Constrictibacter sp. MBR-5: one gene and its partner. The protein of the gene in region 1 interacts with the protein of each later gene in a pairwise test. Links are inferred from orthologs where the notes say so. Each region holds a gene or a part of one and is shown on either strand. Other genes may lie near its edges. The genes, in order: uvrB and uvrA.

Evidence for each region.
Region 2: the proteins of uvrB (region 1) and uvrA interact in binary tests that used the Escherichia coli proteins (3 or more experiments, as listed by UniProt). The link is inferred for Constrictibacter sp. MBR-5 from one-to-one orthologs.

The regions. Positions count from the first base shown.
Region 1 is NZ_JBEPTK010000033.1:7,071-10,380, reverse strand. Bases 89-3,085 are described here. They hold uvrB (excinuclease ABC subunit UvrB), read right to left. Parts: upstream 2,684-3,085; coding sequence 494-2,683; downstream 89-493. Other genes in these bases: ABIE65_RS27415 (thiamine pyrophosphate-dependent enzyme), read right to left, coding at 2,924-3,085; ABIE65_RS27425 (hypothetical protein), read right to left, coding at 89-388. Outside these bases: more of ABIE65_RS27425, read right to left, coding at 1-88; more of ABIE65_RS27415, read right to left, coding at 3,086-3,310. UniProt on the Escherichia coli protein: The UvrABC repair system catalyzes the recognition and processing of DNA lesions. A damage recognition complex composed of 2 UvrA and 2 UvrB subunits scans DNA for abnormalities.
Region 2 is NZ_JBEPTK010000001.1:585,050-588,805, reverse strand. The notes cover bases 32-3,474. They hold uvrA (excinuclease ABC subunit UvrA), read right to left. Parts: upstream 3,112-3,474; coding sequence 232-3,111; downstream 32-231. Other genes in these bases: ABIE65_RS02760 (ArsC family reductase), read left to right, coding at 32-225. Outside these bases: more of ABIE65_RS02760, read left to right, coding at 1-31. UniProt on the Escherichia coli protein: The UvrABC repair system catalyzes the recognition and processing of DNA lesions. UvrA is an ATPase and a DNA-binding protein. A damage recognition complex composed of 2 UvrA and 2 UvrB subunits scans DNA for abnormalities.

The DNA of each region.
Region 1 (3,310 bases):
TCGCGGCCTTCACGGCGCCGTCCTCGACGACCGACAGTTCGCTCCAGAAAAGCTGCCAGAAGCGTTGCGCCGCGGCACGCCATTCGGCGGCCGCGGGATCGACGGTGACCAGCAGGCCCGCCACGGCAGCCGTCTCCATGTACAAATCGAACTGCTTGTCGCGGAAGCGTCCCCCTGCTTCGAAGCTGCGGATGCGGTTCTGCTGTTCCAGTTCGGTTTGCTGTCGTACCAGCAGCGCCTCTCGCCCGGCCGCCTGCTGCCGCTGGTCGTGGAGGTAGGTCGCCGCGACCCAGAGGCCGGCGGCGACGGCGCTGACGACCGGAATGACTCCCTGCAGGAACGCGAGCCATGTGCCGGTCCGGGGACCGGGGCCGGGCTGCTTCTCCATTCCGCCCGTCACCATCGGACCCGCATGCCGTTCGAACGTCGCGGATATGGTGAGCGTCTCGCTCGTCGGCGGCAAGAGCGACCCGAGAGGACCGCGAGGACCGGGTCAGCGCGGGCGTCGGCCCTTGCTCTTGCTCGCGCCGCCGCGGCGGCCGCCGCCCTTGTAGCCCTGGCTGATCTGCTGGATCGCCGTCTTGGCGCGGCCCTTCGGGGCGCCGTCGGCCGAGGGGGCCATGTCGAGTTCGATCGCCTGCAGGCGCTTCAGTTCGTCCCGCAGCCGTGCCGCCTCCTCGAACTCCAGGTCGGCGGCGGCGGCGCGCATCCTCTTCTCGACCTCGGCAATCGTCGCCTGCAGGTTGTGGCCGATCATCGCCTGGTCCTCGCCGAGACCGGTCGCGACCGTGACGTGGTCGCCGCGCTCGTACACGCTCGACAGGATGTCGGAGATGTTCTTCTTGATGGATTGCGGCGTGATGCCGTTCGCCAGGTTCCACGCCTGCTGCTTCTCGCGGCGCCGCTCCGTTTCCGCGAGCGCGCGCGTCAGGCTGTCGGTCATGCGGTCGGCGTAGAGGATGACGCGCCCGTCGACGTTGCGCGCGGCGCGGCCGATCGTCTGGATCAGCGAGGTGAAGGAACGAAGATAGCCTTCCTTGTCCGCATCCAGGATGCAGACGAGCGCGCACTCCGGGATGTCCAGGCCTTCGCGCAGCAGGTTGATGCCGATGAGGACGTCGAAGGCGCCGAGGCGCAGGTCACGGATGATCTCGATCCGTTCGAGCGTATCGACGTCCGAGTGCATGTAGCGGACGCGGATCCCCGCCTCGTGCATGTATTCGGTCAGGTCCTCCGCCATCCGCTTGGTGAGGGTGGTGACCAGCACCCGCTCGCCCTTGGCGGCGGCTTCGCGGCATTCGGCCAGCAGGTCGTCGACCTGACCTTCGACGGGGCGCACGATCGTCACGGGATCGATCAGACCGGTGGGGCGCACCACCTGCTCCGAGACCACGCCGCCGGTCCGTTCCAGTTCCCACGGGCCCGGCGTCGCGGAGACGAAAATCGTCTGCGGCCGCATCGCCTCCCATTCGTCGAACTTGAGGGGGCGGTTGTCGATACAGGACGGCAGGCGGAACCCGTACTCGGCGAGCGTCGACTTGCGCGCATAGTCGCCCTTGTACATGCCGCCGATCTGCGGAACGGTAACGTGGCTCTCGTCGATGACGAGGATGGCGTCCTCGGGCAGGTATTCGAACAGCGTCGGCGGCGGCTCGCCCGGCTTGCGGCCTGTCAGGTGGCGGGAGTAGTTCTCGATGCCGGCGCAGGAACCGGTCGTCTCCATCATCTCCAGGTCGAACGTCGTCCGCTGCTCGAGACGCTGCGCCTCGAGCAGCTTGCCCTGGGCGGTCAGTTCGGCGAGGCGGGGGCCGAGTTCCGCCTTGATCGTCTTCATCGCCTGGATGAGCGTCGGCTTCGGCGTCACATAGTGCGAGTTCGGATAGATGCGGATCGACTTCAGCTCGCCGGTGCGCTCGCCGGTCAGCGGGTCGAACTCGTGGATCGCCTCGACCTCGTCGCCGAAGAGGGATATCCGCCAGGCCTGATCGTCGAGATGGGCGGGATAGAGGTCGACCGTGTCGCCGCGCACGCGGAAGGTGCCGCGCTGGAAGCTCGCTTCGTTGCGCCTGTACTGCAACTCGACGAGGCGGCGGAGGAAGGACTGCACCTCCATCCTCTGGCCGGCCTTCACGTTGACCGTCATCTCCGAGTAGGTCTCGACCGCGCCGATACCGTAGATGCACGAAACCGACGCGACGATCACGACGTCGCGACGCTCCAGCAGGGCGCGCGTCGCCGAGTGACGCATCCGGTCGATCTCCTCGTTGATCGAGGATTCCTTCTCGACATAAGTGTCGGTGCGCGGGACGTAGGCCTCGGGCTGGTAGTAGTCGTAGTAGGAGACGAAATACTCGACCGCATTTTCAGGAAAGAAGCTCTTCATCTCCGCGTAGAGCTGCGCCGCGAGCGTCTTGTTCGGCGCCAGGACCAGCGTCGGGCGGCCGAGCGCCTGTATCGCGTGCGCGACCGTGAAGGTCTTGCCGGAGCCGGTGACGCCGAGCAGGACCTGATCCCGCTCGCCCGCCTTCAGCCCGGCCACGAGTTCCGTGATCGCCTTCGGCTGGTCGCCGGCGGGCTCGTACTCGGAGACGAGCTTGAGGGGCGTGCCGAAGTCCTCGTCCGGCGCCAGGGGCGGCCGCCGTGTCGGGAGGGCATCCATCATCGTCAGGACGGGCTGGGACATGGCGTCAATATCGGTCGTGCCGCTCCGCCGTTAAAGGGGCCGGAAGACGGCGCCGGAGCGGCACGGGAACCGGCGTTGTGGCGGCGGGTTATGTCGTCGCCTCGACGCCCTGACCTTTTTCCAACTCGGCGCCGGCGCGCAGCACTCCAAGCGCAGCGCCGTTCGCGACGCCGTCGGCAAGCACTGAGACGCGGCCGGCGGGACGATCGCGACGCCCCGCCGGCAGTCTGCTGCGATTGCTTACACCTTGAGTGCGTCGTGGCCGAGCAGCGCCTCCCGGAAGCGGCGGGCGACGGTCAGGCCGTCGCGGATCGGCATGACCACGGGCGGCATGTGCGCGTCGACCGTTATGACGGCGAAGATCGGTCCCTCACCGCCGTGCAGGGCTTGGCGCAACCCCTCGATCCCCTGCATGTCCGTGACACGGTGCACGTGGCGGATGCCGCAGCTCTCTGCGATCCCGGCGAGGTCAGTGCCTTCGGCGGTGTGCGATACCTGACCGCCCGTCTCGCCGAACCGGCCGTTGTCCAGCACGACGATGGCGAGGTTCGAGGGCCGCCGTACGCCGATGGTCGCAAGCGAGCCGATGCCCATCAGCAGCTCCGCGTCGCCGGTGAGGGCAAGGAC
Region 2 (3,756 bases), on another replicon or contig:
ACGCTGGAGGGGTGGGCCGGGCAGGTCGGCTGGGAGACCCTGCTGAACCGCGCGGGCACGACGTTCCGCAAGCTGCCGGAGGCGGACAAGGCGGATCTGAACGAGACCAAGGCGCTGGCCCTGATGCTGGCGCAGCCCTCGATGATCAAGCGGCCGGTGCTCGACCTGAAGGGGCGGCTGCTGGTCGGGTTCAGGCCGGCGGACTACGAGGCGGCGCTGAAGTAGGCGCCCTCAGGACGCCCTCTTGCGCTTCCCCTTCGTGCGCAGGTACGGCGCCAGGAACCGCCCCGTGTGGCTCTCCGCTACAGCCGCGACGTCCTCGGGCGTGCCCGAGGCCACGATGCGGCCGCCGCGGGAGCCGCCTTCGGGGCCGAGGTCGACGATCCAGTCGGCGGTCTTGATGACCTCCAGGCTGTGCTCGATGACCAGCACCGTGTTGCCCTGCTCGACCAGGGTGTGCAGCACCTCCAGCAGCTTGCGCACGTCCTCGAAATGCAGACCGGTGGTCGGCTCGTCGAGGATGTAGAGGGTGCGGCCGGTGGCGCGGCGGGCGAGTTCCTTGGACAGCTTGACGCGCTGCGCCTCGCCGCCCGACAGGGTGGTCGCCTGCTGGCCGATCTTCACGTAGCCGAGGCCGACCTGCTGCAAGGTGGTCAGGCGGTCGCGGATCGACGGGACGGCCTGGAACGCCTCGACGCCCTCGTCGACGGTCATGTCGAGCACGTCGGCGATCGAACGGCCGCGGAACTTGATGTCGAGCGTCTCGCGGTTGTAGCGCTTGCCCTTGCAGACGTCGCATTCGACGTAGACGTCGGGCAGGAAGTGCATCTCGATCTTGATGACGCCGTCGCCCTGGCACGCCTCGCAGCGGCCGCCCTTCACGTTGAAGGAGAAGCGGCCGGCCTTGTAGCCGCGCGCCTTGGCCTCCGGCATGCCGGCAAACCAGTCGCGGATCGGCGTGAAGGCGCCGGTATAGGTGGCGGGGTTGGAGCGCGGCGTGCGGCCGATCGGCGACTGGTCGATGTCGATGACCTTGTCGATATATTCCAGGCCGTCGATGCCGTCGTGGGCGCCGGGATGCTCGCGCGCGCCGTGCAGGCGCTTGGCGACGGCCTTGTAGAGCGTCTCGATGACCAGCGTCGACTTGCCGCCGCCGGATACGCCTGTGACGCAGGTGAGCGTGCCGAGCGGGAAGGTGGCGTCGATACCCTGCAGATTGTGCTCGCGCGCGCCGCGCACCGTGATGGCGCGGCCGTCGCCCCTGCGCCGCACGGCCGGCACCTCGATCCGGCGCACGCCGGTTAGGTACTGGCCGGTCAGGCTCTGCGGCGAGGCCATGATGTCGGCGGGCGTGCCCTCGGCCACCACCTGTCCGCCGTGGACGCCGGCGCCGGGGCCCATGTCGATCACCCAGTCGGCGGCGCGGATCGTGTCCTCGTCGTGCTCGACCACGATGACCGTGTTGCCGAGGCCGCGCAGCCGCTCCAGGGTCGCGAGCAGGCGCTCGTTGTCGCGCTGGTGCAGGCCGATCGACGGTTCGTCGAGGACGTAGAGCACGCCGGTCAGGCCGGAGCCGATCTGCGAGGCGAGGCGGATGCGCTGGCTCTCGCCGCCGGACAGCGTGCCCGAGGCGCGGGCGAGACTGAGATAGTCGAGCCCGACATTGACGAGGAAGCCGAGCCGCTCGTTGATCTCCTTCAGGATGCGCGTGCCGATCTCGAGCTGTTTCGGCGTGAGGCGGTCGTTCAGGGCGGCGAACCAGACCTGGGCGTCGGCGACCGACAGTTCGCTCGCCTCGCCGATGTGGCGGCCGTCGATCTTCACCGCCAGCGCCTCGGGCTTGAGGCGGTGGCCGCCGCAGGCTTCGCAGGGGGCGGCGCTGTGGTAGCGCTCCAGCTCCTCGCGCAGCCAGGCGCTGTCGGTCTCCTTCCAGCGCCGCTCCAGGTTCGGCACGACGCCCTCGAACGGCTTGTTCACCGTGTAGCTGCGCAGGCCGTCATTGTAGGTCATCTCGACCGGGTCCTTGCCCGAGCCGAACAGGACGGCCTGGCGCAGCTCCTCCGGCAGGTCGCGCCAGGGCGTGGTCATGCTGGCGCGGTAGTGCCGGGCGAGGCTGTCGAGCGTCTGGTCGTAATATTGCGAGCTCGAATTCTTCCACGGCGCCACGGCGCCGTCGCGCAGCGACAGGCGCTCGTCCGGTACGACGAGCTGGGCGTCGACATATTTCTGTGAGCCAAGGCCGCTGCAGACCGGGCAGGCGCCGTAGGGGTTGTTGAAGGAGAAGAGGCGCGGCTCGATCTCCTCGATGGTGAAGCCGGAGACCGGGCAGGCGAACTTGGCCGAGAAGATGGTGATCTCGCCGCCGTCGGCGTTCTCGGCGAAGAGGATGCCGTCGGCCAGTTCCAGCGCCGTCTCGATGCTCGCGGCGAGGCGCGTCGCGATGTCGGGGCGGACGACGATGCGGTCGACCACCACCTCGATGTCGTGCTTGCGCTTCTTGTCGAGGTTCGGCGCCTCCTCGATCTCGTGCATGGCGCCGTCGACCTTGACGCGCTGGAAGCCCTTGCGGCGCAGCTCGGCCAGTTCCTTCTTGAACTCGCCCTTGCGGCCGCGCGCGATGGGCGCCAGCAGGTAGAGGCGCGTGCCCTCCGGCATGGCGAGCACGCGGTCGACCATCTGCGAGACGGTCTGGCTCTCGATCGGCAGGCCGGTGGCGGGGGAGTAGGGGACGCCGACCCGCGCCCAGAGCAGGCGCATATAGTCGTGGATCTCGGTGACCGTGCCGACCGTCGAGCGCGGGTTGCGCGAGGTCGTCTTCTGCTCGATCGAGATCGCCGGCGACAGGCCCTCGATGGAGTCCATGTCGGGCTTGTGCATCAGCTCCAGGAACTGGCGCGCATAGGCCGACAGGCTCTCGACATAGCGGCGCTGGCCCTCGGCGTAGATCGTGTCGAAGGCGAGCGTCGACTTGCCGGAGCCGGACATGCCGGTGACGACGACCAGCCTGTCGCGCGGCAGTTCGACGTCGACGTTCTTCAGATTGTGCTCACGGGCGCCACGCACCGTGATCTTCGGGCCGTCGATCCGGGAGCCGTCGGTCTTGGAGGTCATGGGCGGGGAACGCCTTCGAAGCACGGTGCCGAGACTGCGCAAGATAGGGCGGCGAGGGCCGGGGCAAAAGCGGGAAAAAAGAACAAAAGGGGACCATTCGAAGTGGAGGGGCCGATTAACGTTGTCTCAGCATCGAGCGTGCGACCCTCTGAGTTTGCGGCGCTGCGGTTGCGAGGGAGCGCGTGTTGGGGATCATACGGGGTCTCGATGTCGAAGGCCGCACCATGCTCGGTAAAGCTGCCGGGGCGATCTTTGGCCTGATCACCGGCGGCTTGCCTGGGATGTTGATGTTCAAGGCGGTGGGGGATCTCTCGCGCGCTACAGTCCGATCTTTCCGCATTTGTCGAAGATCTCGACGAGAGCGAGAGAGCGAAGCCGCCTCACCCCTCTCGTTCTCGCATGGCCACGACCGGAGCCCGCGTATCCTGTGCCAGCATGAATCTGTTCGCCCCTCCTACAGAATATCGTGTGTCAGTCGCAGAACCAAAGCTGGTCAATTTGCGGCCAGAACTTCCGGGAGATCTGGTTTTGTTATTACAAGTCTGCGCTGATATGGTCGCAATTACGTTGTCTTTGCTGCCAAACTAGGAGAAACGATGCCGATCATCGCCAATAAGGTCGTTCCGAGCGGCGGCAGCGGCCTTA